DNA from 3 places in the Aquaspirillum sp. genome. Region 3 is predicted to be linked to each of the others. Evidence: predicted binding sites of a transcription regulator. Region 3 holds the regulator's gene; each other region holds the start of a gene.
What was found. Region 3 encodes FNR, which switches genes on or off when oxygen is low (the NO sensors DNR and NnrR bind a similar motif). Its sites were predicted from a motif close to TTGATNNNNATCAA; they were not measured.
Positions count from the first base shown of each region.

Region 1 (8,871 bases), on a different contig from region 3:
CGGGAAGAAGGTTTAGAAGAAGGTATGCAGAAAGGTATTCAAAAAGGCCGTGAAGATGGCATGCAAACCCTCCTCCGAACATTGATCGAGGCGCGGTTTGGTCAGCCATTGCCAGATTGGGTGTTGTCGCGGTTACGGACAACAACACCGGAGCAGTTGCAGCAATGGGGGGTGTCGTTAACGCAGGCGCAGCGGTTAGAGGATATTTTCGAGGGTTAGATTGGTAGGGTAAACAGAGTTTTCACCCATCACCAATCACATCCCAAAAAAACGCCCCACTCAATCAAGGGTGAGGCGGTTCGATGTTGTGTAAAGCAGATTCAGTCTAGCAAATGAGGTGGTGGGCACTACTAGGCTAGACTACCGAGCTAATGATACACACAGATAAACCAAATATACACCTGCAAAGGTGTATATTTCATGTTATGCCATTAGATGGCGCGGGTATTTCTATGAGTGATAACGTAAACTCCAAGCGAGATGCAATTCCGGCTGAACTACGACGGAAAGTATTAATTGAGGCTGGGCATCGTTGCTCAATTCCAACGTGTCGCGAGACAGAAATCGACATTCACCACATTACTCCGTGGGAAGAGTGCAAGACACATGAATTCGAGAACCTGATTGCGCTTTGCCCTAATTGTCACCGCCGCGCTCATAAGAAAGAAATTGATAAAAAAGCACTACGCCAATACAAAGCAAATCTGTCGAAGAACAACGCAATAAATACGTCAACCTATAGTCACGGAATCGTCTCTAGCGGTACGGTTGTCCTGCGGAGGACAGAGGGAAAAATTCATCTTCTTACTGTTGCTGGGAACATCTCTATAACGACGGCAGATTGGCCGTCTGTGGCTGACAGTTTGATCCTCAAAATCACCAATGGTGGTATGCATACCATCACGTGGGAGGGCTTTAATTCGCTACCTTTTGCGCATGGATTTACCTTCACTGCAAATGGTACTGATCTGGTTAAGTTGAACTACTACGACGGTGATGTTTTCTTTAAGTCAATTCACAATGCTATTCAGGTAGGGTAGGCACAGGTCTTGTGCCTACCAAACGACTGAAGCGGTATACGAACAACACACCATGAAAAAACAGCCATTCGCAGCGGTTCGATGTTGTAGGCGACATACACCGTGATAAGGTGGATTGCCTAGTGGCGAATCCGCTTACATCGGTTGATATTCTGGGCAATATATCGAAGAGCAACACATCATGGCACAGCTGACACACACACCGGTAATGACTGTCTTGCAATCCTTAGAGCAAATGAGCCAGACCAAGGAAGAACGGTTACGGGCATTGGCACGCGAACGGGCAGTGTGGGATTACAACACCGACATCATCACTGCGCGTGAAGAGGGTTTAGAAGAAGGTATGCAGAAAGGTCGTGAGGAAGGCATGAAAATATTCCTCCGCAGTATGATCGAAACAAAATTTGGTCAGCCGTTGCCGGATTGGGTGTTGTCGCGGTTACGGACAGCAACGCCGGATCAGTTACAGCAATGGGGAGTGTCGTTAACTCAGGCGCAGCGGTTAGAAGATATTTTCGAGGGTTGACCAGCGCCGTTGCGGGATGTAGGGGCTGGCACCTGTGCCTGCGGTGATATTTGTGTCGGTTCGTGTTATGTACGGCGATGTTTTGCCGTTTTTTACCGAAAACCCCTTGCTCAACACAAGGGGTTTCGTTTCTCTAAGACCGATCGTTAGCTCAATCAAATGGGCGTGGAGGCGGGGTTTTTTCACTAGACGGTGGCAAAATTGGCAATTTGAAATCAGGTTGTTTACCCGTCAATGTTTTGAGGAAGGCAACAACATCTTCTACTTCCTGCTTACTGAACTGACGGCCCAACTGTAACCGCCCCATGATATCGACTGCCTGATGCAAAGTAGCCGCCTCACCATCATGGAAGTAGGGATAGGTCAATTCCACATTACGCAAGGTAGGTACTTTGAAATTAAAGCGGTCGGCATCCTTCCCCGTCACCGCCACTCGGCCTTCTGCTGGGCTGGTCGACGCATAAGGCTGCACTAAACCCATCTTCTGGAAAGAATTTCCACCGACAGCGGGTCCGTTGTGACAAGCAACACAACCACTGGTTTTAAAAGTTTGATAACCGCGCAACTCTTGTACCGTTAAGGCTTTTTTGTTGCCTTTCAGCCACTGGTCAAAACGGGAATCAGGTGTCACCAAAGTATCTTCAAATGCTGCGATAGCCTGTGTCACACGGTCGATGTTGACATTCTTGTCACCAAATACCGTTTTAAATTCATTCACATATTGAGGAATCGAGGCCAATACATCGACGGCCAATTCGTGGGTAAAGGCCATTTCACCCGGATTGGCGATTGGCCCACCGGCTTGTTCCTTCAAATCTTTTGCGCGGCCATCCCAAAATTGAGCCAAATTAAGACTGGAATTCAGTACAGTCGGCGCATTGATCGGCCCCTTTTGCCAGTTGTGGCCAATCGATGTTTTCAGGTTGTCCGACCCACCCATCGACAAATTGTGACAGGAGTTACAGGAAATAAAGCCAGAACGCGACAAGCGAACATCAAAAAACAATTTCTTGCCCAGCTCTACCATAGCGGGGTTTTTCACCTTCGCGGGCTGAATCGGTTGAATTGGCTCATTCATCGGTGCCGCCACCACCGAGCCCCCCATCAACAGACTACAGCCAATGGCCACTGCGATTTTTTTCATCATGATAAAGCCCTCACTGATCGAGATGAGACAGTGATGAGTGTAGAGATACACTACCTAAAATATTTGAGCCATATCAAATAAAACGACATTGTGGCGATTTTTTACGTTTTTGTTGTTTTAGAAAAAAGGTTAGAAGTCTTCCAACTCACTGATCGGGTGCATATCGTGATTGAAAAAGCGATAGACATTGCGACCTTGTGCTTTGGCATGGTACATCGCAGTATCTGCTTGTTTTAACAGCGTATCGGCCTGATCAGCATCAGTGGGGAACAAACTGATACCGATACTGGGCGTGGTATAGAGCTCGTGACCTTCGATGTGATAAGCCGCGCCGAGGCGATGCAAAATTTTCTCCGCGACAGCCGCTGCTTCATTGACATGCCCCAGTTGTAACAACTCCACCACAAACTCATCACCGCCCAATCGCGCCACCACATCATTACGGCGGACGGTTTCCTTCAACCGATTCGCGACTTCAATCAACAACTTATCACCCACTTCATGACCATAGGTATCGTTAATCGGTTTAAAACGGTCTAAATCGATAAACAGCACGGCCAACATGGCACAGTCTTGTTTCGCTTGTCGAATATCCTCAGCCATGCGCTGATGTAGCGTAAAACGATTGGGCAAGCCCGTCAGATAATCGTGATGAGCAAGATGACGAATTTTTTCTTCATTGCGTTTTTGATCGGTGATGTCGGTGAAACTGGCAATGTAATAAATCACCTCGTGCTTACTGTTACGCATCACCGAGATGTTAAGCCACTTCGGATAAATCTCGCCGTTGTTGCGTTTATCCCAAATCTCACCCTGCCAATGTCCATGCTGTTCCAAACCCATCCACATTGCCTCATACACCGAGGTGGGGGTTTGTCCTGCAGATAGTACGCTTGGGTTCTGCCCCAAAATTTCTGGCAACGCATAACCCGTCAGACGGGTAAACGCGGGGTTGGCTGCAATAATGCGGTTTTCGGCATCACTGATAAAAATCGCCTCGGCACTGTGCTCAAAAGCACAGGCTAGTAGCTGTAATTTATCGTCTTGCTCACGTAAACGGCGCAAATGGGTTAACCACAAAAATGCCATGATGCCCACCATCACCGCAAGACTGATACCGAGAATGCGATAGCGCAATAAATTCGAGTCCGCCCACACCGCATGATGCCAACCTTGTTGCGGCGCCAGCCCCAATTGCCATGTCGAACCACCGGGAAGATTGACCTCTAGCAACACAGGTCGGTGCTCGAAGACCTCGGCCTTACCATAAATCATGCCACCTTGAGCACCGAGACCATCACGACCGCGCAAACCAATTTCCAATCCCAGATAAGGTTTATCGATACCTGTAGCATGTAAAAGCGTGGTGCTATTCATCACCACCGACAACAAACCCCAATATTCGCCATAGCGAGGGTGATCTTCGTTAGAAATAAAAATCGGCACTCGATTGATAAAGGCCTGTCCCCCTTGTACCAAGTTCACCGGCCCCGCCACCATCGGCTTACCTGTACGCATAATTTGCAACACGCTATCGCGTTGTTCGGGATGGTGCATATAGGCAAGGCCCATGGCCTTTTCATTCCCTTTTAATGGCACCACATACCGCACCACATTATCAGGGGCGGCCACAATATGGCGAACATGGTTGTTCACGCGCAACATCTGTTGCGTCATACGAGCAAATTGGTCTTCGGTAAATTCGGGATTGCCACTGATAAAGGTGCTCAGGCCAAAACTTAAATGCAGCGGCGCGTTGATTTCATGTTCAATGCGAGCACGTAATTGACTGGCCTGCGTCGTGATGTCACTGCGTAGGCGATCGATTTCGCGTTGTTCTTCCGAACGCTCAATCAATAAACTCATCACCAACACCACCCCTGCCACCAACCCCGCCCCCAATAGCGGATAGACCCGCCAGCGGCGTTGCATGGCACGCCAAGACTGGATGGAAAATTGTTCCGACTTTAGCGGAGTGTTGGTAGGCAAGCGCGGCATAGCAAGCTTTCAAGAAAAACCACAGCAGATGCTTAGGCTTGAACGGCTTGGATCAGGATTTCCACTCGACGATTGAGGCGTTTACCTGCCTCGGTAGCATTTGACGCACGGGGTTGTTTTGCGCCTAAACCGTAGTACGACAACCGCTGTTGGGCAACATTGCGCCCTTCGAGGTAGTCATTGACCGCTTTTGCCCGATTTTGTGACAACGGTTGGTTGATTCGATCGCTGCCACTGCTATCGGTATGACCCGTAATGGTCAGCGTTGTTTTGCCGTACTTGTTCACAATATCGGCAATCTTATTCATCGTTGGATAAAAACCGCCTTTAATCGCATACGAATTCACATCAAAAGCAGTGCTATCCGTCATGGTCACCACGATTGAATGATCGGCGTTTTTGACCACGGTGATAGCGCCTGATTGAATCTCAGACGTCAAACTGCGGGTGAAGTCTTTGGCTTGGTTATCCATGTACGCACCAATGGCAGTACCGGCCAATCCGCCGCCAATCGCACCAATTAACGCACCTTTACCCCGATTTTTATGGTTGATTAACGCACCAGCCACAGCACCACCCAAAGTGCCCATGATGGCGCCTTTTTCGGTGTTGTTCATATCGCGTGGACGGCCATATTGATCGGTTGCACACGCACTTAACAACAGTGAACTGATCACTAAGCCAAGAACAGATTTCTTTAACATCACAAATCCTCTAGTGGAATGGAAGGTCGAGCAAGGCAACATGTGTTTGGCTTAGCCGAGGCAAAGTCAACACAGCCTACTTTTTTTAGGTATCGCTGTGTTATTTTGCGCGCATTGCTGATATTTATGCTAGCTCACTGACGCAGAAAATAAGCGTTCTAATGCCATTCCCGGGTCGTTTTCTCGCATAAATGCCTCACCCACCAAGAAAGTCTCTACCTTTTGTTGCCGTAGCTGTGCCACTTCCGTCGGCGTCCGAATACCACTTTCTGTGACCACAATCCGCTGAGGCTGATAATCTGGCAGCAAATCAAGGGTGTGTTGAATACTGACTTCAAATGTGCGGAGATTACGGTTGTTGACCCCAATCAGCGGCGTTTGTAAACGCTGAGCGCGTTCCAGTTCTGCTGCATCATGGACTTCGACCAACACCGACATCCCCAAGGCAATGGCTTGCGCTTCAAAATCTTGCAACTGAGCATCGTCTAAAGCCGACACAATCAACAAAATGCAATCGGCCCCCATCGCCCGTGCTTCAAAAATTTGATAGGGATCGACCATAAAATCTTTTCGCAACACCGGTAAGTTGCATGCCGCCCGTGCCGCCTGTAGATAAGCAGCTTGCCCTTGAAAATATTGCTCATCGGTCAACACCGACAGACACGCCGCACCATATTGGGCATAACTTTGTGCAATCGCCACAGGGTCGAAATCAGCACGAATCACCCCTTTTGAAGGGCTGGCTTTTTTAATTTCTGCAATCACTGCCGGCTGTTGTGCAGCGTGCTTAGCACGAATCGCTGCCACAAAATCACGCACATCGTGCCGCTCTTCGGCTTGGGCGCGAATTTCGGCTAAAGGCAATCCAGCACGGGCTTTAGCGACTTCTTGATGTTTCGTTTGCAGAATGGTTTGAAGAATATCTGACATAAGGGTTAGCACGAAGAAAGAATGAAAAATTATCAAAACTGATCATAGCAGAGCCACCCTGTTTCGGTGCTCTGCCACAAGAAAAATAGCCAATTTTAAAAGCGACGTTTGAGATGGGTTTGGTGCATGATGGTGGTGGCGATTTCCTCAATCGATTTGCTGGTAGTGGTGATATACGGAATGCGGTGATGGCGGAACATCGCCTCTGCTTCAGCCACTTCAAAACGGCAATTGTCTAACGAGGCATAATGACTATTTGGCCGCCGTTCGCTGCGAATTTGTACCAAACGATCCGGTTGAATGGTCAAGCCAAACAATTTACTGCGATAGGGCAACAAGAGTTTTGGCAAAGTCGGTGCCCCAAAATCATCAGGCGTGAGAGGGTAGTTAGCTGCTTTAATGCCGTATTGCAAAGCAAGGTATAAGCAGGTCGGCGTTTTTCCCGAGCGCGACACCCCAACCAAAATCACATCCGCCTCATCCAAATCACGCGGCTTTACCCCATCATCGTGGTTGAGCGAGAAATTTACCGCATCAATGCGGTGGCCGTATTTTTCGTCATTACCAATGCCATGAGATTTACCCACTTGCCGCGAAGCGGTCATACCCAATTCTTGCTCAATCGCCCCAATAAAAGTTTCAAAGAAATCCACCACCACCGCATGATCTTTGATACTCAGCAAAGCATGTTGTACCGCACGGTCAACAATACTGAGAAATACCAAGGGTTTGTGATGATCATATTCTGCCCGATCTCGAATCAGCCGAGCCGTTTCCTCGGCTTTCTCGACGGTGTCGATAAAAGGTAAAGTTTCACGTTTAAACTCCAAGGTATCAAACTGAGTCAGTAGGGTATGACCCAGCGATTCGGCGGTAATTCCAGTGCGATCTGAGATAAAAAAAGCAGAGCGGCGGTGTGGCATACGGGTGCTTTCCTAACAAAAAGTGAGCAAGATACAGGTGAAAAGCTAAAAATTTTGGCTTTTCTTCCATTTTGTGCACTGCAAAATGTTACGTTTTAGCTGCGGTTTCGGCTAGAATGCGGCCTTTCTTAGTCCCCCTCATCGTCATCCCCCTCCAAAACAGGAAGCTTGATAATGGCAGAGAATTACGTTGTCTGGTTCGACAAGCTACGTATGACCGACGTGGAACACGTTGGTGGTAAAAATGCATCGCTTGGCGAAATGATTAGCCAACTTGCCAGTTCCGGTGTGCGTGTCCCCGGTGGTTTTGCGACAACCGCCCAAGCGTATCGCGATTTTCTGGCTCACAACGGTTTGTCGGATCGTATCAACGAGATGCTTGCCAAGCTCGACGTCGAAGATGTCGTGGAACTGGCCCGCGTTGGTAAAGAAATCCGTCAACTGATTGTTGATACGCCTTTCCCCGCTCAGCTGGAAAACGAAATCCGCACTGCTTACGAGCAAATGGTAGCGGATTCTGGCGCAGAAATTTCGGTTGCGGTGCGTTCGTCCGCCACAGCCGAAGATTTACCTGACGCTTCGTTTGCAGGTCAACAGGAAACTTTCCTGAACATTCGCGGCTTTGACAATGTGATGGGTGCCATCAAACATGTCTTTGCTTCGCTCTATAACGACCGCGCTATCTCGTATCGCGTCCACAAGGGCTTTGCTCACGACGTGGTCGCCTTATCCGCCGGTATTCAGCGCATGGTGCGTTCCGACTGCGGTGCCGCTGGCGTGATGTTCACCATCGATACCGAGTCGGGCTTTGACGATGTGGTGTTCGTGACAGCCTCGTATGGCTTGGGCGAAACCGTGGTGCAAGGTGCTGTCAACCCTGATGAATTCTATGTTCACAAACCAACGCTACAAGCAGGCCGTCCTGCTATTTTGCGTAAGAACATGGGTTCGAAGCTGATCAAAATGGAGTTTACCGAGAACCGCGAAGCTGGTCGTTCGGTACGCACATTGGACGTTGAGCCAGCATTGCGCCGCCAATTCTCGCTGTCGGATGCCGACGTGGAAGAATTAGCACGCTTTGCCCTGATTATCGAAAAACACTACGAGCGTCCAATGGACATCGAGTGGGGTAAAGATGGGGTGGATGGCAAGCTCTACATCCTGCAAGCCCGTCCAGAAACCGTCAAATCGCAAGAATCGCGTGTTGATACCCTGCGCCGCTATCGCTTGAAAAACAAATCGCCTTTGCTGGTTGAAGGCCGTGCTATTGGTCAAAAAATTGGCCAAGGCGTGGTGCGTTTGATTCAAGATGCCAGCGAGATGGATCGTGTCAAACCAGGCGATGTGTTAGTCACCGACATGACCGACCCCGATTGGGAGCCGGTGATGAAACGTGCAGCCGCCATCGTCACCAACCGAGGGGGTCGTACCTGTCACGCTGCGATTATTGCGCGTGAATTAGGCATTCCAGCGGTTGTTGGTTGCGGTAATGCAACAGAAATGCTGAAAGATGGCATGCAGGTCACCGTGTCTTGTGCCGAAGGTGATGCAGGTCATATTTACGACGGTTTACTCGACATCGAAATCATTGATCTAGCGCTGG
Region 1 covers NZ_JBSQVP010000043.1:11,622-20,492, reverse strand. Annotated here, with positions in the region: partial or broken gene ACTBZS_RS08445 (hypothetical protein) at 1-219, shown strand, start outside; gene ACTBZS_RS08440 (HNH endonuclease) at 453-1,040, shown strand; gene ACTBZS_RS08435 (hypothetical protein) at 1,222-1,566, shown strand; gene ACTBZS_RS08430 (cytochrome-c peroxidase) at 1,718-2,713, opposite strand; gene ACTBZS_RS08425 (sensor domain-containing diguanylate cyclase) at 2,843-4,711, opposite strand; gene ACTBZS_RS08420 (YiaD family glycine zipper/OmpA-like lipoprotein) at 4,744-5,415, opposite strand; gene trpC (indole-3-glycerol phosphate synthase TrpC) at 5,545-6,345, opposite strand; gene ppsR (posphoenolpyruvate synthetase regulatory kinase/phosphorylase PpsR) at 6,441-7,268, opposite strand; gene ppsA (phosphoenolpyruvate synthase) at 7,443-8,871, shown strand, end outside.
Region 1: ACTBZS_RS08430 (cytochrome-c peroxidase) is a predicted target of FNR. The motif match lies at 2,777-2,790, and genes of this name have one in related genera.

Region 2 (11,430 bases), on a different contig from region 3:
GTGAGAACTTCCGTAAACCCAGTATGCGCGGTCGTAGCGTGGCAGAAATTATCGACAATGCCATCACAGCCACCATGAGCCGGACGATTATCACCCACGGTTCAACCGAAATGATGGTATTAGCGATGTTGTTGTTTGGCGGCCCTAGCCTACACTACTTTGCAGTGGCGCTGACCATTGGCATCGTGTTTGGTATCTATTCTTCTGTTTTAGTGGCCAGCCCGCTATTAATGTTTTTAGGCGTTTCTCGTGAGAATCTCATTAAGCCGCCAAAACCAAAAGAAGAAGCTGTAGTGTAAATTACAGTGCTATTTCATTTTGCCTTAAGCCCGCCAGCTGCTTTTTACAGTATGCTGGCGGTTGTTTTTTGATCTGGGGTTAAGTATGGATTTCGTATGGTTTTTGGTTGATTTCATCCTTCATATCGACCGCCACTTAGCAGAGTTAGCCAGTCAATATGGGCCTTGGCTGTTTTTAATTTTATTTTTGATTATTTTTTGTGAAACAGGTTTAGTGGTTACCCCATTCCTACCGGGAGATTCACTGTTATTTGTCACAGGTGCCATTGCTGCGACAGGGGCTTTTGACATTCATTTGATGGTAGCCACCCTGCTGATTGCTGCGATTTTAGGTGACACAGTGAATTATCATATTGGCCAAAAATTAGGCTTAACCGTTTTTGATCGACCAAATTCTCGTATTTTTCGGCGAGAATACTTAGACAAAACTCATGCTTTTTATGAAAAGCATGGCGGAAAAACCATTATTATCGCCCGTTTTGTTCCCATTGTTCGGACTTTTGCGCCATTCGTCGCCGGAGTGGGTAGCATGAGCTATCGCCAATTCCTATCTTATAATGTCATCGGAGCCGTACTCTGGGTATGTGGCTTTGCTTATGCAGGGTATTTATTTGGTAATTTACCTTGGGTAAAACAAAATTTAAGCCTTCTTATTTTCGCCATCATTATTTTATCGATTTTACCCGGCGTCATTGAAATTGTGCGCCATCGTAAATCTGCTGCCTAATTGAAATGCTGTCCTATGCAACCAAAACGTATTCAAACCCTATCATCGCTCTTAATTAGCCAAATTGCTGCAGGGGAAGTGGTTGAGCGCCCTGCTTCTGCCTTAAAAGAAGTCTTAGAAAACAGCTTGGATGCCGGCGCACATAGTCTTGCCATTGAGCTTGTTGAAGGTGGGATGAAGCTGATTCGGGTACAGGATGATGGAATTGGGATTGCAGCAGAGGATTTGCCTTTGGCGCTGCAAAGACATGCCACTTCAAAAATCCACGCTTTAGAAGATTTACAACAAATCAACACCCTCGGCTTTCGGGGTGAGGGTTTGGCTTCGATTGCAGCCGTTTCTCGGTTAACGCTGAGTAGTCGCACCGAGGACAGTGAAATAGGCTGGTTAATTCGCGCAGAGAATGGCGTACTCTCGGAGCCAGAGCCCTGTCCGCGTTCGGTCGGTAGCAGCATCGACATTGCTGATTTATATTTTAATACTCCGGCTAGACGTAAATTTCTGAAAACAGCATCAGCAGAGTTTGCGCAATGTCATGCAGTGGTTGAGCGGTTAGCTTTGGCATGGCCACATTGTGCTTTTTTACTCAAACACAACCAAAAACAGATTGTACGTCTTGGCAGCCATACCCCCGATGAGCGTATCGCCGCGATTGCTGGGGAAGATTTTGCCCAACATGGCATCAAACTCAACACACAAGCCGCCCATCTTAAACTGCAAGGGATATTGGGACATCCCACTTTGCCTCATCGACAACGTGAGGTGCAGTTCTGTTTTGTGAACGGTCGGTTTGTGCGTGACAAAGTATTACAACACGCCCTACGGCAGGCTTATCACGATGTGTTACATCATGAGATTAAGCCGCACTATGTGCTGTTTCTTGAATTGCCTCCCGAAGAGGTTGATGTCAACGTCCATCCCACCAAAACAGAAATTCGCTTTCGTGATAGTCAGGCCATTCATCGTTTTGTATTTCAGGCCGCACATCAAATGCTGTCACAGACCCGTGCTGGCCATCTTGTGACTCAAGCAACATCACCTGTTACGGTGATGCCACCTGCTGCACCATCAACACCTCACCAAGCGGTGACAACCAACAGCACCGAGAGAGCATCTCGACCCACCACATCGTCAAGTTCAACACGGGAAAGCGCTTCATTTGGCACGCCATCTCGTTCTAATTCGACCATATCAGAGCGGAGTCAACACGATGGAGGAAAAGGCCTCACGTTTTATCAAACCTTATTTCAGGGCACACAAGAAGAACCCGTATTACAAGAGCCCAATATAGACAATTTACCAATCATCAACACCCCGACACCTTCTGTTGGGGAATCCGTTGGAGAATCACGCTTTCCTCCACTCGGCTTTGCTATAGGTCAGCTACATGGGGTGTATATTCTGGCGCAAGCGGAAACAGGTTTGGTCATTGTCGATATGCACGCAGCCCATGAGCGGGTTGTGTATGAAAGACTAAAAAACGCTTTTCACCGCGACCGAAATCTACCCAATCAAAGCTTGCTGTTACCGTATAGCTATGCGGCAAGTACAATCGAATGGGTAACAGCGGAACAAGGCCAATCAACGTTAAGCCAATTAGGTTTTACCTTTACGCTTACTGAACCGAATCAAATTGTGCTGCATACCATTCCAGCCGCCTTGGACAAGGCAGATCCCATTCCTTTGTTTAGTGCTACCTTAGCTGAACTTCACGAGTTTGGTAGCAGCCGCGTGATACAGGAACGACTTGATCATCTACTTGCCACCATGGCCTGTCATGGTGCAGTAAGAGCGAATCGCCAACTGAGCTTAACAGAAATGAATGCCTTACTGCGTGATATGGAAGAGACCGAGCGTAGCGGTCAATGTAATCATGGCCGACCCACTTGGCGCACCTTGTCATTACAAGAGCTCGACCAGCTGTTCCTGCGCGGGCGATGAGGAAGGAGGTTGCGGGTCAAGATGCAAACGTAGGAAACGCACCACAGCCTGTGCCTCAGCCGCCATATCAGTAAAACCTTCATGATCGCCTTGACTGACACGCAATTGACCAAGGCCAAATGGAACGGCTTGGTATAAAGCCTGAGCCTCTGACATCGGCACGGTTTGATCTTGTTCTCCATGCAAAATCAGCACCGGACAACGCAATTTATTGATCGAACGGATAGGGGCAATGTTGTCGAACGAGTAGCCAATCACTTTCTGCACATAACGTAAGATATATGTCCCAATCGGTTTCATTGGAATACGTTTACTTGCTAACCAGCGTCGCATCACAATTTCCGGATGTGTAAAGGCAGCCACGCTCACCACTGCGACCACATCACGGCGCCGACTGGCCACCAATAAAGCAGCCCCTGCACCCACCGAGTGGCCAAGCAGCGCTATCGGCTGGTGTTGGCATAGAGCATGTTGTTTTAACCACACAAGACCAGCCTCTATGTCTTCAGCAAAGCGTGGTAGTGAAGAAAAATTGTCATCCTCACTGCGACCATGACAACGCGCTTCTAACAAGAGGACATGAAAACCAGCTTGTTGTAATGGGGTCACCAGAGGCAACATCAACGCTGCATTGCTACCCCAGCCATGCATCACCAACAGTGTCGGGCGCGGTTGATCTGCACAAGGAAGCCACCATGCAAATAATTGTTTCTGATTTTTGCTGGTAATAAAAATAGTCTCTGCTGACAGGCCCAAGGCCATGGGCTCAGTATGATGCGGCACACGAGGTGCACGTAACCCGCGGCGGATCAACCAATGAAACCCTGTCCGTAATGCTAAACCTAAACCCACCCCTGTTATTGTCGCTAACCACATCACCATACCCTTAAAAAAATAACGCCCTCAACAAGTGAGGGCGTTATCTCAGGTGGTCAACAGCGCGAAATTACTTCGCTGCACCGTTGCTCAAACCCCATACATAAGCGGTCAGCAAGTGAATTTTGCCTTCGCCCAAGAATTCATTCCAAGCAGGCATCTGGTTCTTACGACCGTTGGTGATGCCTTCCATGATGACTTTCTCAGTGCTGCCGTACAACCACACATTGTCAGTCAGGTTAGGCGCACCAATCGCTTGGTTACCTTTGCCATCAGGACCGTGACATGCCGCACATACTGCATTGAATGCTTCTTTACCACGAGTAGCGCGCTCGGCATCATGCTTTTTGCCGGACAACGACAACACATAGTTAGCGGTATCACGCACTTTTTCTTCACCAAACGCAGCACCGAAGGCTGGCATTTGACCAATACGACCATTCACTAAAGTTTCGTGAATTTTTTCTGCCGAACCACCATACAGCCAGTCGTTATCAGTCAGATTGGGGAAACCTTTTGCACCGCGAGCATCCGCACCGTGACACTGCATACAGTAGGTTTGGTACAAACGATTACCCATTGCACGCGCCTCAGGATCTTTTGCCAACTCTTCCACGCTCACTTTTAAGTAGCGGTCGTATAAAGGCTGGTATTTTGCTTCAGCTTGTGCGCGCTCTTCCTTGTACTGGCCTACCGAAGTCCAGCCACGGATCCCTTTGAACGTTCCCAAACCTGGATACAACACCAAGTAGGCCACGCCGAAGATCAAGGTGAGGTAGAACATCCACATCCACCATTTCGGCAGAGGGTTGTTGTACTCCTCAAGGTCACCATCCCACACATGACCCATCGTCTCAACTTTTTCACCAGCCTTAACCGTTTTGGCTTTAGCTTGAGTCGTCAACAGTAATGTCAGGCCGACAATACCGATGATGACAATCGCCGAGATCCAGATGCTCCAGAAATCACTTACGAAGTCACTCATTGTTTTGCTCCAAGGGAGCCCGCTGTCTGACCCGATGGTGCCTGCTGTGGACGATCTGAAGCATCATCAGCAAAAGGCAGATGAGAAGCTTCATCAAAGCGCTGCTTAGGCGCTCGGCTGTAAGCCCAGAACACAATCGCCAAGAAACACACAATACCCATCACCGTGACGATGGTACGAATCAGATTAGCGGTATCACCCATGATAATTTTCCGTATTAGCGGGTATTTTTAATAGCCAGACCAAGACCTTGCAGATAGGCAATCATTGCATCCATTTCGGATTTGCCTTCCACTTCGCTCTTAGCGTTAGCGATTTCTTCATCGGTGTAAGGAACGCCCAGAGTACGCAGCGTTTTCATCTTGGCAGCAACGCCATCAGCGTCAGCCAAGTTTTTCTCTAACCAAGGGAAACCGGGCATATTGGACTCGGGCACCACATCACGAGGATTGATCAAGTGCACACGGTGCCATTCATCGGAGTAACGACCACCAACACGGGCCAAGTCTGGACCTGTCCGCTTCGAACCCCATTGGAATGGACGATCGTAAACCGATTCACCTGCAACGGAGTAGTGACCATAACGCTCAGTTTCAGAACGGAAAGGACGGATCATCTGTGAGTGACAGTTGTAGCAACCTTCACGAACATAGATGTCACGACCAGTCAGTTGCAAAGCGGTATAAGGCTTGACCCCTGGTGCTGGCTGAGTGGTTGATTTCTGGAACATCAAGGGCAAAATTTCCACCAACATTGCCACACTGATGACGAGGAAGGTCAGCACGATCAAATAACCGACGCGTTCCTCAATAAGCTTCTGAATTTTTTCCATGAGTGTTAAACCTCGACCTTAAGCGTGAGCGTGAGTGGAGAGAGCCGGAATCTTGGCATCCACAGCACGACCGAGGCCAGCGGTACGCCATACGTTGTAGGCCATCAGGAACATACCAGCCAGATACATAAAGCCACCCAGCAGACGGATAAAGTGGTATGGATAGGTTGCTTTCACCACTTCAGCAAAAGCGTAGGTCAAAGTGCCATCTGGGTTCAGCGCACGCCACATCAGACCTTGCATCACACCAGAGATCCACAACGCAGCGATGTACAACACAACGCCGACAGTTGCCATCCAGAAGTGCGCTTCAATCAGTTTGTTGGAGTACATTTGTTCACGACCGAACAAGCGTGGCACCAAGTAGTAGATAGAACCGATACTGATAAAGCCCACCCAACCCAAAGCACCAGAGTGAACGTGACCCACAGTCCAGTCAGTGTAGTGCGACAAGGCGTTGACGGTTTTGATCGACATCATTGGGCCTTCGAAGGTGGACATACCATAGAAGGACAACGACACAACCAAGAATTTCAACACAGGGTCGGTACGCAGTTTGTGCCATGCGCCAGACAGGGTCATGATACCGTTGATCATACCACCCCAGCTTGGTGCCAACAGAATCAGCGAGAACACCATGCCGATCGATTGGGTCCAGTCAGGCAAAGCGGTGTAATGCAGATGGTGAGGACCCGCCCACATATAGGTGAAGATCAGCGCCCAGAAGTGCACCACCGACAGACGGTAGGAATAAACAGGACGGCCCGCTTGTTTTGGCACAAAGTAGTACATCATGCCCAAGAAAGCTGCGGTCAGGAAGAAACCCACCGCATTGTGGCCGTACCACCATTGCACCATCGCATCCACGGCACCGGCGTAAGCAGAGTAGGATTTGGTGAAGGACACAGGCAAGGCCATGCTATTCACAATGTGCAACAGGGCAACGGCGAGAATAAACGCACCGTAGAACCAGTTAGCCACATAGATGTGCTTCACTTTACGGACAGCAATGGTGCCGAAGAATACGATTGCATACGACACCCAGATCACAGCGATCAAGATATCGATTGGCCATTCCAGCTCGGCATATTCTTTACCCGAGGTAAAGCCGAGTGGCAGGGTTACTGCGGCCAATACAATCACCAGCTGCCAACCCCAGAAGGTAAAGGAAGCCAGCTTTTCAGCGAATAGACGAACTTGAGAAGTTCTTTGAACAACATAGTAAGACGTAGCAAACAGCGCACAGCCACCAAAAGCAAAAATCACCGCATTGGTATGCAGGGGGCGCAGACGGCCAAAGTGAAACCACGGGCCAAAATTCAGCTCGGGCCACACCAACTGGGCGGCGATAATCACGCCAACCAGCATGCCAACAATCCCCCAGACCACGGTCATGATGGCAAATTGGCGCACCACCTTATAATTATAAGTGGATTGCGTTTCCATTTAAGGTTTCTCCAAGGTTACAAACGTAAAATCTTGCGAGGTTGCCGCTCTTAGGCTATTGACGGCACGTCCCTCCGCCACCAGCTTGAAATCTCATCCCAACACCTTATCTAGAGATGACTTTTCTGTCGTTTCAACATCCTGACTTTTGAAATTCGACATTATTACCGGTGGATCACCCTGCCCGACACAGATGCTTTTGTATCGGACCGACATATTGCACCGCGCTATTCTACATCCAGACGGGCTTTGTACCAACGCTACATAGGCTGTGGTAGCTGGATTGTATTGTCATGTCTTGACATCTTATTGACCTACATCAAGCGCATTCGGCCTAACAACGAGCAAATCACATGTTTACTGTTCATTATCAGATCTCGGCACATCCCACCCATGCACAAGCATTGGACGTGGCCATCGCGATTACGCTTCCAGCACCACAAGATATACAGCTCATGCTACCAACATGGATACCAGGTAGTTACCTTATCCGTGAGTTCTCACGGCATCTGCACGCGGTAACTGCCAGTACAGCCAAGGGCCAACCATTATCGTGTGAAAAACTCGACAAACACCGTTGGTGCGTCGCAGCAACGGAAACCCATTTTACCGTACGCTACACCGTTTATGCTTACGATTTATCAGTGCGAGGTGCTTACCGTGACCAACAACGGGTATTTATCAACCCCGCTTGCGTTTGTTTGGCACTAGAAAACGCACCAGATACGGCAATTTCACTGACACTTTCACCCTTTGGCAACCCAGACTGGGCGGTTGCAACTGCACTGCCCGCACAGAATGTCGATTCACAGGGATGGGGATGTTACACAGCGACCGATTATCAGCATTTGATCGATTGTCCCATAGAAATCGGTTCGTTTCAGCGAGTTTGCTTTGATGTTGAGGGGCTTCCCCATGAATTTGTTTTATCGGGTGCAGACCAACGAGTCGATCTCTCTCGTTTAGTCAACGACACGGCAGCGATTTGCCGTGAACAAATTCGTTTTTTTGGTGGAGAAACACCATTTACACGCTATGTCTTTTTGTTACATGTTGGGGATGGCCTGTATGGTGGCTTAGAACACACCTCAAGCACCGCTCTCCTTGCAGATCGTAAAGCCCTACCCCTACCCCTACCCAACCAAGCACAGCCCCATGATGAATATCATGACTTACTCAGCTTGATTAGCCATGAATACTTCCATGCGTGGAATGTCAAAACCATCAAGCCACAGGCTTTCACCCCTTATCAACTACAAGCAGAAAGCTATACCCGTTTATTGTGGGCATTTGAGGGGATTACTTCGTATTACGATGAGCTTTTCGTATTACGTGCAGGGCTGATGTCATTCGAAACCTATTGCAACAAACTGGCCCACAGCATCAGCCACGTTCAACGCCAACCAGGACAACAGCGACAAACACTGGAAGCATCAAGCTTTGACGCATGGATTAAATTTTATCGACCGGATGAAAATACCGCGAATGAAGTCGTCAGTTACTATCAAAAAGGGGCGCTAGCCGCACTGGTACTGGATTTAGCGATTAGACGTCATAGCCAGAATCAAAAGGCTTTAGATGATGTCATGCGCCATCTCTGGCGGCATGTGACAACAACACAACAAGGCTTAGCAGAACACGAATGGGAACAATTGGCCAGTGCCTACCTTGGTTGGGACATTTCACCGCTGTGTGATGTGCTGTTAAGAAGTACACAACCGCTTCCCTTGGCAGCGTATTTGGCTGATGCAGGCATTGATTTAAGTTGGCATGTTGCAGCGCATGACCAAGATAAGGGCAAAGCGATCACCACCGCTACTCCTTTACCCTCTCCAGCAAAATGCAGCGTCAGCTTGGGTGTTCGAACACAAACCGATGTACTAGGGTGCAAATTACACACTGTTTATCAGGGTGGTTCGGCAGCAACGGCAGGCCTTGCAGGTGGTGATATTATTTTAGCAATCAATGGATTACGTGTTAAAGACTTAGACAGTGCCTTAGCCGGCTATCAGGCAGGGGATACAATTTCTGTCCATATTCTACGCCGAGAGTATTTATTGCAATTTGAAATTGTTTTGTCAGATAAGGCACTAGATACTTGTTATTTACAACATCCAGATTTTGCATTGCAGCAAAATATCTGGCCAACTGCCATTCAGTAAAACCAACCCAAACAACAATTTATGTCTTTTTTAAAGATGCCGTCTTATAATAGGCGGCATTGTTTTTTATCTCTCGCTGACCATTATGACTGCAACCCATTCCCCCCCAACCATTCATCTTCGCCGCGATTATCAAGCCTCGCCATTTTTGGTGGACCGTGTCGATCTTACTTTTGATATTCGTGAACAATCAACTCGTGTTCACTCACGGTTGTTAATTAAACGCAATCGTCACGCTATTACACATCATAATCTGGTATTACATGGCTCTGCTTCACTGAATGTTATTCACTTAGATGGTGAAGTTTGGCCAACCGAACGCTATGAACTCAACTCAGTGGAAGAAACATTAACTTTATTTGAGGTGCCCGAGAGTTTTATTCTAGAAATTGAAACTGAGGTATTTCCAGAAAAGAATACCAGTTTAATGGGGCTATATGCCTCTAATGGCAATTTATTTACTCAATGCGAACCAGAAGGTTTCCGCAAAATTACCTATTATCTCGACCGGCCTGATGTGATGGCAAAATTCTCCACCACATTAATTGCTGATAAAACACGCTATCCAGTTTTATTATCAAATGGCAATAAAGTTGGGCAAGGACTTTCTGATAAAAAACGGCATTGGGTCAAGTGGGTTGATCCCTATCGCAAACCCAGCTATCTGTTCGCAGTGGTAGCAGGAAAATTAGCCGTGGTACGCGATGAATATCTCACCCGTTCTGGCCGTAAAGTTGCTCTCGAAATTTATGTCGAAGCCCATGATGTGGATAAAACCCAACATGCCTTGCGTTCACTAAAACGCGCCATGAAATGGGATGAAGATCGCTTTGGCCTTGAGTACGACCTCGATACTTATATGATTGTTGCTGTCAGCGACTTTAATATGGGCGCGATGGAGAACAAGGGCCTCAATGTTTTCAATACAAAATTTGTCCTTGCACGGCAAGACACAGCGACCGATTTTGATTTTGAAGGTGTGGAATCGGTCATTGGTCACGAGTATTTCCATAATTGGACCGGTAATCGTGTGACATGCCGCGATTGGTTTCAGTTATCGCTGAAAGAAGGCCTCACCGTTTTTCGTGATCAAGAATTTACTGCCGATTTATACAGTCGTGCGGTCAAACGGATCGAGGATGTACGACAGCTACGCACAGCACAGTTTCCAGAAGATGCTGGCCCAACCGCCCACCCGATTCGCCCCGATTCGTATATTGAAATGAATAATTTCTACACCATGACAGTATATGAAAAAGGGGCCGAAGTGGTGCGGATGTACCAAACGCTGTTTGGACGAGAGGGATTCCGCAAGGGGTTAGAACTGTATTTCCGCCGCCATGATGGCCATGCCGTGACCTGCGATGATTTTCGTCAAGCGATGGCCGACGCTAATCAATATGACTTAACGCAATTTGAACGGTGGTACGACCAAGCGGGCACCCCCGAAGTCGCCGTGGAAATGTTCTATAACCCCTCGGCACACAGTGTCACTTTGCATATCCGACAGCATTGCCCTCCTACACCCGGTCAAACAGAAAAAGCCCCGTTTCTTATTCCATTAACCCTTGCTTTATTTGATCCAAATGGCCATGCCTATCCTCTGCAGATGTCGGAGGAAAGCGAAGCACAGGGCAATGAGCGGGTGTTAATTCTGCGTGAACGGGAACACAGCTTTACTTTCATTCATATCGATCACCCACCGATTCCATCACTGCTGCGTGATTTCTCAGCACCAGTCAAACTGCATTACCACTACAGCGCACAAGAACTGGCGTTTTTATTTGCCCATGACACCGATGCTTTTAACCGTTGGGAAGCCGGTCAGGTGCTGTTTAGACAAACTATTTTGCAGCAGTTAGACCATCCACAATCGACGCTCAATCTCCCTTCTGTGATTGTTGAAGGGGTACAACGCATTTTACACAGCGAAACCTTAGATCCTGCTTTTAAAGCATTGGCTTTAACACTACCAAGCGAGGTGGAGTTATTTGAAGCTGTGCCGGGTGAAGTTGATCCAGTGGCGCTGGTACACGCTCGGGAAATGGTTAAAGTCGCGCTTGCGCGCAGCCTGCGCCATGAATGGCAAACCACATATCAGCGTTGTCAACGCACCTCGTTCCGCCACGAGGACAATGGATGGCGTAGCTTGAAAAACCTAT
Region 2 covers NZ_JBSQVP010000015.1:29,290-40,719, forward strand. Annotated here, with positions in the region: gene secF (protein translocase subunit SecF) at 1-299, shown strand, start outside; gene ACTBZS_RS04175 (DedA family protein) at 385-1,026, shown strand; gene mutL (DNA mismatch repair endonuclease MutL) at 1,042-2,967, shown strand; gene ACTBZS_RS04185 (alpha/beta hydrolase) at 2,929-3,843, opposite strand; gene ccoP (cytochrome-c oxidase, cbb3-type subunit III) at 3,914-4,828, opposite strand; gene ACTBZS_RS04195 (cbb3-type cytochrome oxidase subunit 3) at 4,825-5,031, opposite strand; gene ccoO (cytochrome-c oxidase, cbb3-type subunit II) at 5,046-5,660, opposite strand; gene ccoN (cytochrome-c oxidase, cbb3-type subunit I) at 5,679-7,106, opposite strand; gene ACTBZS_RS04210 (M61 family metallopeptidase) at 7,460-9,268, shown strand; gene pepN (aminopeptidase N) at 9,354-11,430, shown strand, end outside.
Region 2: ACTBZS_RS04210 (M61 family metallopeptidase) is a predicted target of FNR. The motif match lies at 7,416-7,429, and genes of this name have one in related genera.

Region 3 (11,430 bases):
AGACCAAAGTTGTTTCTGCCGCGTGCCTTGGCTTGATACATCGCAGCATCGGCATTGCGAATCAGCACATCCGCCTGTTCACCATCACGAGGATAAATACTGATCCCGACAGTGGACGAGGCCGTCAGTTCGCGTCCATCTACTACCACTGGCATCGACATGGCGGTCACAATCGCGCCAGCTAATTCGACTGCCTCGCGTTCATTCTGAATCCGTGGCAGAACAATCAAAAACTCATCACCGCCTAACCGCGCTAAGGTGTCTTCCGATGACAAATAGTCAGCCAAGCGCGCCGCTACTTGTTTTAACACCTCATCACCAACCGCATGACCAAGGGAATCATTGATATTTTTGAAGTGGTCTAAGTCGATGAACAATACCCCAACATGGTATTGCCCCTCTTGTGCGCGCAAGATGGCTTCTTCTAGGCGTTCGCTAAGGTAATAGCGGTTGGCCAAGCCGGTGAGCGCATCAAAACGGGCGTTGTAAGCCACGCGGGATTCCGCTTCTTTGCGCCGGTGAATATCGTTGATGGTGCCGACTTGCCGCTGTGGGACACCGTGTTCATCTGGGTCGATAAACTGCCCTTGTACCGATACCCAGTGGTAATCGTTACCGACATGCAAACGGTATTCAAGTCGAATATGTTGTTGATTATTGTGTGGGACTTGCGCCACCCGTTCTAACATCCAACGATCTTCAGGGTGAACAAGCGCGGTCCATTCCTCAAGCGGATACCGATGGCGAGAAAAATCAAAGTCTGGCCAATCTAAACAATCTAAATCAACCGTTAATTCCAAGCTCTTGAGGTCAAGTCGATATAAGCCTGTTTCAGCAGCATCCAAGGACAAACGCAACAGTTGTTCACTGTTCACTAACGCTTGTTCTGCCAGTTGACGTTCTTCTTCGCTTTGTTGCAGGCGATGGATTTGTCGATTGAGCAAATAGAGCGACACCCCAACCGCCGCAATCATCAACCCCGCCATCAACAAACGATTTAAGGAATCACGATACCAGTCGTTGAAGACTTCCGACTTGGGTAAACCGACTACCACGGTCAGCGGAAAACCTGACAAACGACTGCCGGCATACACCATGTCTTTGCCGTCATGTACTACTTCAAACAAACCCGAAGTACCAAGCCGGCGTAGGTGGCGGAAATAGAGCGTATCGCGGACATCTTCACCAAATGGCGTGGTGCTTTGCGGATGGTGGATCAGACGAATCCCATCATCACGTACCATATCCACGGTCATGTTTTCTGGCAGGCTTAGCGAGCGATAAAAGCGGTGATAATAGGTTGGATTGATACCGGCAACTAACACCCCCTCGCTACGTGTTGCTGTGCTATCGAGTAAGGGCATACTCAGCGGGAGATAAATCACCGATTTATTTAAAGCAGCGGGGGCGGGGCGGAACAGATGTGCTGCATCGTCAGTACGCCTAATACTGCCTAAGAAAAAATCACGCTCGGCAACCGAGGCTTGACCGACTGGATAGCGCAACGAACTGGCTAACACTCGGCCATCATGCCCTGCGGCACCAATTAACGTCAGTTGCGGTAAGAGTTCGACTTCTTGCTTCAAACGCGAGAAAGCCGTTGCTTCATCCCCTCGGCGGACGGCATTACGCCAATCTTGGTCTTCCGCTAACACGCGCATATGTGCAGCGACAATTTGCATCGAGGCATCAATATGGGTTTCCAGCGCTTTTGCCAAGGTCACCATCCGCGCATTGGCATCGGCAGTGGTTCTTTGATAGTGGTCGAGAATGGTCCAGCCGATGAAAATGCTGGTACTGACACATAAAAACAAAAAGAACCACAACATGCCTCGGCGCAGGCGCTGTAGCAAAATGGGATGTAAGGCGACAGAGGCGGTGTCAGCAAGGTTCACAATAACAAATCTACTTAAAGGTCATGAGTTAAACCAAAGCGGCGTTTTTAGGCAAACCGGCTTAAACAAGGCTGCCACATTATGCACGAAAGCACAGATTGTGCAGCATGCATTGCAACAATCTTGCTGTCGAATTTGCTTTCAGCATCACTCGTGCTCTTTAGTGCAAAGAGATGCCAAACAAGTACAAAGCAAAGAATAAAACAGAACTAATGACTAAAGCTTGTGCCAGTGTAGTGATCCATTCTCTTAGCGTTTTTTTCTGTTCATACCCTAATAAACGACGTAATAGCCATACCACCAGCAAGACAAATAAAAAAAAGCGCAGTAAACGGCCAATCACAGCAGGCTTTCGCAAAGGAAAAACGAAAGACGATTATCACGGGCTGGCTGCCTGTGCAGCAAGCGGCAGCGGTATAATCCTTTTTCTTTATTTTTTGCTGATCGAGACCGATGAACCACGACCCACATTCTGTTGGTTTGGTCTGTCCACAGACGGCCCATTTTTCCACGCCACTGACTTTAGCCAGTGGTCATGTCTTACCTAGCTATGAGTTAGTGTTTGAAACCTATGGCACGCTGAATCAACAAGCCTCGAATGCCATTCTGATCTGCCATGCCCTATCTGGTCACCACCATGTTGCCGGTCGTCATCACCCAGACGATAAGGCGGCCGGTTGGTGGGACAATATGGTTGGCCCAGGAAAACCGATTGATACGGACCGCTTTTTCGTCGTTGGCGTCAACAATCTCGGCGGGTGTCATGGTTCGACAGGCCCTCGCTCAATCAATCCGGCAACGGGTCAGCCCTATGGTTCGAGTTTTCCGGTTGTAACTGTGCCCGATTGGGTACATGCACAAGCTCGGTTGGCTGATTATTTAGGCATTCGCTGTTGGGCGGCGGTGATTGGTGGCAGTTTGGGCGGTATGCAAGCGTTGGAATGGTCGATTCGTTTTCCCGACCGTTTGCACCATGCTTTAGTAATTGCCTCAGCGCCAAAATTGACCGCACAAAATATCGCGTTCAATGACGTTGCGCGGCAGGCCATTTTGACCGACCCCGAATTTTATGGCGGTGATTTTTATCAAAAAGACGCTATTCCCCGACGGGGCCTGCGTTTAGCGAGAATGCTGGGGCATATCACTTATTTGTCCGATGATGGCATGGGCGAAAAATTTGGTCGTCTGTTGCGCTCGGGCGAATATAAGTTTGGTTACGATGTTGAGTTTGAAATCGAAAGTTATCTGCGTTATCAGGGCGATAAATTTTCCGATTATTTTGATGCCAACACCTATCTGTTGATGACCAAGGCGCTAGATTACTTCGACCCCGGCACTGAATGGGGACAGGGGGACCTCGCACGCGCATTGCAGCGTGCTGAAGCCAAGTTTTTAATTGCGGCGTTTACCACCGATTGGCGTTTTTCACCAGCCAGATCAAAAGAAATTGTTAAAGCCCTGATTGATGCACAAAAAACGGTCAGCTACGCCGAGATTGAGTCGGCGCATGGGCATGATGCGTTTTTAATGACCGACCCACCGTATGTGGCTTTGATGCATGCTTATCTCAATCTTGTCGCGTTGAAAGCGGGGGTATGATGTTACGCAGTGACCTACAGTTGATTGCCGATTGGATTCCTGCCCGCAGTCGGGTGTTAGATTTGGGGTGTGGCGATGGCCAATTATTAGCCTATCTCAGCCAACACAAAAAAGTCGTCGGCTATGGTGTTGAGATTGATGTCAATAATGTGATTCGCTGCGTGAGCAGCGGGATCAACGTGGTGCAAGGTGACTTAGAAGCGGGTTTATCCGATTTTCAGAGTGATGCGTTTGATGTGGTGGTGTTATCACAAACCATTCAAGCGATGCGCCATATTGAACAAATCATGGTCGAAATGTTGCGTGTAGGCCGTGAGGCGATTGTGTCTTTCCCCAATTTTGGCTATTGGAAAAACCGTCTGCAAATTTTGCAAGGCCACATGCCGGTTTCAGAAACTATTCCGTACGATTGGCACAACACCCCTAACATTCATTTGTGTATGTTGCGAGATTTTGAAGCGCTGTGCGCCAAAAATCAGATTGAGGTCAAAGAGCGGGTGGTGATGGACGGCGGTAGTCGAATTGATTTCTTGCCCAATTTGCTCGGCAGTTTGGCGTTTTATCGTATCGGGCGTGCAGTATGAATTGGCAGGCCTTGTTCAATCGGCGCATGTTAATTTGTATTTTTACTGGCTTTGCGTCCGGTTTGCCGCTGTATTTTTTGATCAATCTTTTACCGGCATGGTTACGCACCGAGGGCGTTGACTTAAAAGCGATTGGCTTATTTGCGCTGATTCAGTTGCCCTACACTTGGAAGTTTATTTGGTCGCCCTTGATGGACCGCTTTAGTTTGCCACTAGGGCGGCGGCGTGGCTGGATGTTGGCAACACAGGTGGGCTTGATTGCCTCGCTCGCTGGCTTTGCCGCTTTTCAACCACAACAAGATATTTGGTCGATTGCGGTGTTGGCGGTGGCGGTGGCCTTTTTTAGCGCCAGCCAAGATATTGTGTTGGATGCCTATCGGCGTGAAATTTTGCCCGATGCTGAATTGGGGCTAGGGAATTCTATTCATATCAATGCTTATCGTCTGGCGAGTTTAATTCCCGGTTCCTTGTCGCTGATCTTGGCTGACCATTTACCGTGGCCAACTGTCTTTTGGATCACCGCTCTCTTTATGCTGCCGGGGCTGTTGATGACGTTGACGGTGAGTGAACCGATGTTGCAAGGCGCTGCACCGCGCACTTTACGCGAAGCCGTGGTAGAGCCATTTCGTGAATTTATTGATCGGGCTGGATGGCAACATGCGCTACTGATTTTAGGATTTATCTTCCTATATAAGCTCGGTGACAGCATGGCAACCGCACTGGCGACGCCGTTTTATCTTGATACGGGATTTACAAAATCTGATATTGGATTGATCGCCAAACATGCCGGGCTTTGGCCTGCTGTGATAGGTGGTTTACTCGGTGGAATTTGGATGTTAAAGCTCGGCATCAATCGCGCCTTATGGTTATTTGGCGTGGTGCAGATGGTGACAATTTTGGGCTTTGTCATTCTCGACCAAGTCGGCCCAGATAAACTGACTTTAGCCTTAGTGATTTCAGCCGAGGCGTTGGGGGTGGGTTTGGGTTCGGCGGCGTTTATTGCTTTTATTGCCCGTGCGACCCACCCACTGTATACCGCCACCCAACTGGCGCTATTCACCAGCTTATCTGCCGTACCGCGTACGGTCATCAATGCCGGAACTGGCTATTTAGTGGAAGCATTAGGATGGACACCGTTTTTCTTGCTGTGTACGGTGTTGGCAATACCGGGGATGTTGCTACTGGTAAAAGTCGCCCCATGGCATGAGGCGACTTCAGACAAGACGGCAACGGCTCATTAGGCGTGGGCGCTGTGATCGTCAGCAAAACCGCCTGCACAACCACTGACCAGTTGTTTTAAGTGTTCTGGTTGGAGCAGGCGGATATGTTTATGGTCAACGCTAATCCAACCGTTTGCTTGGAATTTCGAAAGCGTGCGGCTCACTGTTTCGAGTTTCAGGCCTAAGAAACTGCCAATTTCTTCACGACTCATCCGTAAAACAAAGTCGTTGGCGGCAAACCCTCTGGCGGAGAGGCGTTGCGATAAATTCAGCAAAAAGGCGGCCAATCGTTCTTCCGCTTTCATATTGCCAAGCAATAACATCACACTTTGGTCGCGTACAATTTCACGACTCATCAGGCGGAAGAAATGACGTTGTAGGCTCGGAATATCTCGCCCGAGGAGTTCCAAGCGCGCAAACGGCAGCTCACAGACATCCGAATCTTCCAAAGCTTGTGCATCACAACCGTGGGTGTTGCTACTGATGCCATCCAACCCCATGAGATCACCAGACATGTGAAACCCGGTGACTTGTTCACGACCATCATGGCTAGACACACAATTTTTGAAAAAGCCGGTGCGGACCGCGAATAAAGCTCGGAAAGGGTCTCCCGCTCGAAACAGATATTCACCGCGTTTGACGCGGCGACTCTGTCGGATCACCGCGTCAAGCTGTGACATTTCCTCTCGGTTCAGACCAAGAGGCAGGCACAGCTCTCGTAAGCTGCAGTTCGAGCAGGAAACTTTGAGGGTGTGCAGGGGAACAGGACGGGGATCGAGCATGGGTAAATTCTGATATAGAGTGGAATTGAGGGGCGGTTGATTCGTGTCAAAAACAATCTGAGTTGGCTCAGGCACAGTGCAGCCATTGAATAGGATATTTCTTTATGAGCACTGCGAATTTTGCCATGTTAGCTTCTCCATCAGCTCGTTTTGAATTCGACCGTCAGCTCATTGAGCGGTTGGACGGCAGTGGACCGCGTTATACCTCCTACCCGACTGCTGATCGATTTAGCAGCGAGTTTGGAGAATTGGATTATCGACATAGCTTACAGCAAAGGCAAATTGGTGCGAATGCTGGGCCGTTGTCGTTGTATGTGCATATCCCTTTTTGCAATACCGTCTGTTACTACTGCGGTTGCAATAAAATTATCACGAAAGATCGTTCGCGTGCAGACCAGTACATAGACTATCTGGAACGCGAACTTGCCTTATACGCCGATTTGCTCGGCGATAAGCAAGATTTGATCCAGCTTCATTTTGGCGGCGGCACACCGACTTTTCTCAGCGATGAGCAGATGACACGGCTGATGACGGCAATTCGCCGGACTTTTCATCTATTGCCACATGGGGAATTCTCGATTGAGATTGACCCACGCAAAGTCACTGCACAGACCGTCGCGCACTTGGCACAACTGGGTTTTAACCGCATGTCTGTTGGTGTACAGGATTTTAATCCGCTTGTCCAGCAAGCCGTTAACCGCATTCAAAGTGAAGAAGAAACACGTGTGGTGATTGAAGCTGCGCGAGCTTCTGGCTTTAAATCGATCAGTTTGGATTTGATTTATGGCCTGCCATTACAAACATTGGCTTCGGTACAAGAGACCCTTGATCGAGTATTAGCCATTCGTCCTGACCGTTTAGCTTTGTATAACTATGCCCATCTGCCTTCGGTGTTTATGCCGCAGCGGCGTATCAACGAAGCAGAATTGCCTGTACCAGAGGTGAAGCTCGATATTCTGCAGATGGCGGTGCAACACCTTGGGACAGCAGGTTATGTTTTTATTGGGATGGACCATTTTGCCCTACCAGAAGATGAATTGGCAGTGGCTTTACAACAAGGGCGGTTGCAGCGTAATTTCCAAGGCTATTCGACTCATGCCGACCATGATTTGATTGCCATTGGTGTGTCTTCGATTGGGAAAGTCGGCCCCAGCTACGCACAAAATCACAAAGAAATCGAGCAATACTATGCAGCGTTGGATGCAGGCCAACTGCCGATTTTGCGTGGTTTATGTTTATCTGCCGATGATTTGCTACGAAGAACGGTGATTCAAGCCTTGATGTGTCGTTTTGCTCTGTCGATGGACGCCATCAGTGAAAGTTTCGGCATTGACTTTAAGCGTTATTTCGCGTGGGAATTGGAAAAACTGGCGGAATATCAAACGCTGGGCTTGTTGGAAATTGACGATGAATGGCTCACCATCAGCCCCCGTGGTCGTTTTCTGATTCGCACGGTCGCAATGGTGTTTGACCGTCATCTGCGCGAAAAACAAACCCATGCCCGTTATTCGCGTACGATTTAACTCAGAACCAGTCACCCCTTTGGGGTGGCTGCATCGTACGGATAAATCATGCCTTGTCTGTTGCCGCTTTAGGCGGTAGGTTCAACATCTGGTTTTTGCACCACGACATACCCCGCCAAAATTTCTTCCTTAAACGACTCAGGAATCGCATCCCAATCGACAATCTGTACGATGATTGGGATATGGCTTTCAACAAAAGCCTCTCTCACCACACTTAAACGAAAGACATCCCGTTTTTTATCAGCAGGAAAGCACGCCATTAGGTTCAAATCACTCGCTTCGTAATGATCGCCTCGTACCCGAGAGCCATACGCCCAAACTGTCGCTTCTGGGATATGCTTTTCTAATAGCGTGCGAACTTGTACCGCATATTTCTCTGGCAAATAGAGTGTACTGAGTTCAGCCATCGCAGGATTTATCTAATTTTTTTCCAATGTGTGATCCGTATTGAGGTACAGCATGGAACAGCCAATTTTTCGAACTAGCCGCATTTTCCTTTCCTAATCTATTCCTGCGAGAAAGGAAAATGCGTGGGCGTGTATTCAATAGATTTAAATATCTTGCCCTTCACGAATCCCCTCGTGATGGGCTTCGCGTTTTGGCAAGATCAAGTTCAAGATAATCGCCAATACCGAACATAACCCCACACCAACCAAAGAGAAGTCGCCAATTTTTAGCTCTAATGCCCCGATACCTGTGGTTAATACCACCGAGACAATCACCAAATTGCGAGGGGCCATTAAATCGACTTTGGCTTCGATCAACGTTTTCAGCCCAATCGAGGCAATCGTGCCGAAAAGCAAGACCATAATACCGCCCATCACCGGCATCGGAATGGATTGCAGCAAGGCATTAAATTTACCGAAGAAAGCCATCGCAATAGCGAAAATAGCTGCCCATGTCATCACTTTTGGATTGAAGTTGCGGGTAATCATCACCGCACCGGTAACCTCGGCATAAGTGGTAACCGGCGGCCCGCCGATTAAACCAGCAAAACACACCCCCAAACCATCCCCCGCCAAGGTGCGGTGTAGGCCCGGTGTTTTGGTGTAGTCTTTGCCCGTTACCCCACCAATTGCCATCACCCCCCCGATATGTTCAATCGCTGGTGCAATCGCCACTGGCAACATAAACAGTGCTGCTGCCCAGTTCACTTCTGGCGTGACAAAATGGGGTACTGCAAACCAAGGGGCGGCCGCAATTTTGCCGAAATCAACCAAGCCCATCACGCTGGCTGCAATATAACCGACGGAAACCCCTGCTAAGATGGGCACCAAACGGAACATGCCTTGGGCAAAAATCGCCACAATAACAGTCGTGGTTAAGGAAATTGTCGCCAGTATCAATGCTGTGCTGTACGGAATAACTTGTTCGCTGCCTGCTCGACCCATTGCCATATTGCTGGCGACAGTGGCGACTGACAAACCGATAATCATAATGACTGGGCCAATGACCACCGGCGGCAACAAGGTATGAACCGCTTCAATGCCACGCCAACGCACTAAACCAGCAAAGACAAAATACATAAAGCCGGCAGCAAACAAACCAAACATGGTTGAGGGTAAACCCCAAGTTTGGGTGGCATAGATAATTGGGGCGATAAATGCAAAGGATGACCCGAGAAAAATCGGCACCTGATTGCGTGTACACAGTTGAAATAACAGTGTACCAATCCCTGCACCTAGCAGGGCCATGGCTGGATTTAATCCAGTCAAAAGAGGAACCAGAACCAAAGCACCAAAGGCAACAAATAAAATTTGTGCCCCAGCGATGGCCTGTTTAAGCGTAGAAAACATGGTTTGCTATCCTAGGCAAAGAAAAAAATAGCAGAGATCTCTGCTAAACCGCGTTATTGTGCCAGAAGCCTTGTAGCGAGAGACCTTCTCAACGGTAATTTTGCTAACAGCGCTGGCATAATTTGTGATTGTTTATTCTCCTTTATCTGAGTTTGCCTGATGACGTCATTACATACCCCTGCTTTTGTCTACGCCTTTCGTGAAGCCGCGCCTTATATTCACGCCTTTCGTAACAAGACGTTTGTGATTGCGTTTGGTGGTGAGTTATTAGAAACCGATCGTCTAGCGCCATTGTGTTATGACTTAAATGTGTTGATTAGTCTTGGGGTGCGGGTGGTTTTGGTGCACGGCATTCGGCCACAAATCGATGCAGTTTTAGCCACCAAGGGAATTGTTTCGCGTTACCACGGCAGTCGGCGGATTACCGATGGCGAGGGCTTAGCTGCGGTACGGCAAGCCGTCGGGCTGGCGCGGGCAGAAATTGAATCACAGCTCAGTCTCGCACTCCCTAATTCCCCAATGGCGGGGGCAAACTTGCGTATTAGCAGTGGGAATTTTGTGGTGGCGCGTCCCCTCGGTGTGTTGGATGGGGTGGACATGCAATATACCGGCCAAGTGCGGCGAATTGATGTGCAAGCAATTCGCGACCACCTTGCCCTCGGTGAAATCGTTTTATTCTCGCCATTAGGGTTTTCGCCAACCGGCGAAAGCTTTAATTTGACGATGGAAGAATTAGCGACTGATCTGGCGGTGAATTTGCAAGCAGACAAACTGATTTTCCTCGCCGACAGCGATGGCGTACACAGTGAAGACGGGACATTTTTAGCCGAGTTAACTGCTGGCGAGGCCGAGCAGCTATTAGAAGAAAAAGAACTGACCCCGGGCAGTCTATGGACCTATTTAGCCTGTGCCACCCGCGCCACACGTAAAGGTGTGGCACGGGCGCATTTGGTGAGTCATCGTGAAGAGGGTGCGTTGCTGACCGAGCTTTTCACCCACGATGGGATTGGCACCATGATTTCACGTGAAAATCTAGTCAAAATGCGTACGGCAACGATTGATGATGTCGGTGCGATTTTGGCATTGATCGAACCGTTGGAACAAAGAGGCGCGTTGGTCAAACGTGGGCGTGAGCTGATTGAGATGGAAATTCAGCACTATTTTGTGGTCGAGCATGACGGGATGATTATTGGCTGTGTCGCCATGCACCCTTATCCCAAAGAGCAAATGGCAGAATTAGCATGTTTAGCAGTTGATCCGCAGTGGCGAGATGGGGGATATGGTGATGCTTTGGTGCAGCAGGTCGAGCGACAGGCCCGTGCCAAAGGGGTTGCTAAACTCTTTGTTTTAACAACACAAACGGCACATTGGTTTGTCGAGCATGGTTTTGTATTGGCGACACCCGAGGCACTGCCCGAGGCAAAAAAAGCTTTTTATAATCACCAACGCCGCTCACAAGTGTTAATCAAAACGTTGTCTTAACAGAATTCAGCGTAAGTCGCACAATCTGGTGACTCTCTTTCAAACGACCGTAGCTACACGGATTGTCAAAGCGAGCTGGGATCGGTACAACCTGACATTCTGTCTTTATTTCTGTTGCTGTTGGGGGTGTTTTGTCTGATGCACGAATCATATCCTTCCCCTTCTGCGGGCTCACACTCAACTGACACCCAGCAACAAGGCTGTGCGCGCTTTGTGCGAACCTTGCGCTTTCGTTTGATTGCGCTAGGTTTTTTGGCCAATCTCTTATTGGTTGGCATGATGTTGCTGATTATGTTGTTTTCGTGGGAACACAGCACACGTCAAGCCCTACAAGTTCGCAGCCATGAAGTGCGGCAACTGCTACAAGCGGTTTTACAAGAGCCATTGCGTTATGAGGATTACCCTCGTGTCGTCGATTTGGTCAATCAGTCCTTCACGCAAAGTGATTTGTTGTATCTCGCGGTGGAAAACCAACAGGGGCAACAAATTGCACTGTTACAACAATCACAAATCATACCTTCCCCATCACGACAACAAGAGACGTTGGCT
Region 3 covers NZ_JBSQVP010000008.1:13,962-25,391, forward strand. Annotated here, with positions in the region: gene ACTBZS_RS02650 (bifunctional diguanylate cyclase/phosphodiesterase) at 1-1,895, opposite strand, end outside; gene ACTBZS_RS02655 (protein MIGRI) at 2,056-2,253, opposite strand; gene metX (homoserine O-succinyltransferase MetX) at 2,349-3,494, shown strand; gene metW (methionine biosynthesis protein MetW) at 3,491-4,078, shown strand; gene ACTBZS_RS02670 (AmpG family muropeptide MFS transporter) at 4,075-5,319, shown strand; gene fnr (fumarate/nitrate reduction transcriptional regulator Fnr) at 5,316-6,080, opposite strand; gene hemN (oxygen-independent coproporphyrinogen III oxidase) at 6,185-7,603, shown strand; gene ACTBZS_RS02685 (nucleotidyltransferase family protein) at 7,672-8,010, opposite strand; gene ACTBZS_RS02690 (uracil-xanthine permease family protein) at 8,155-9,399, opposite strand; gene argA (amino-acid N-acetyltransferase) at 9,559-10,881, shown strand; gene ACTBZS_RS02700 (diguanylate cyclase domain-containing protein) at 11,020-11,430, shown strand, end outside.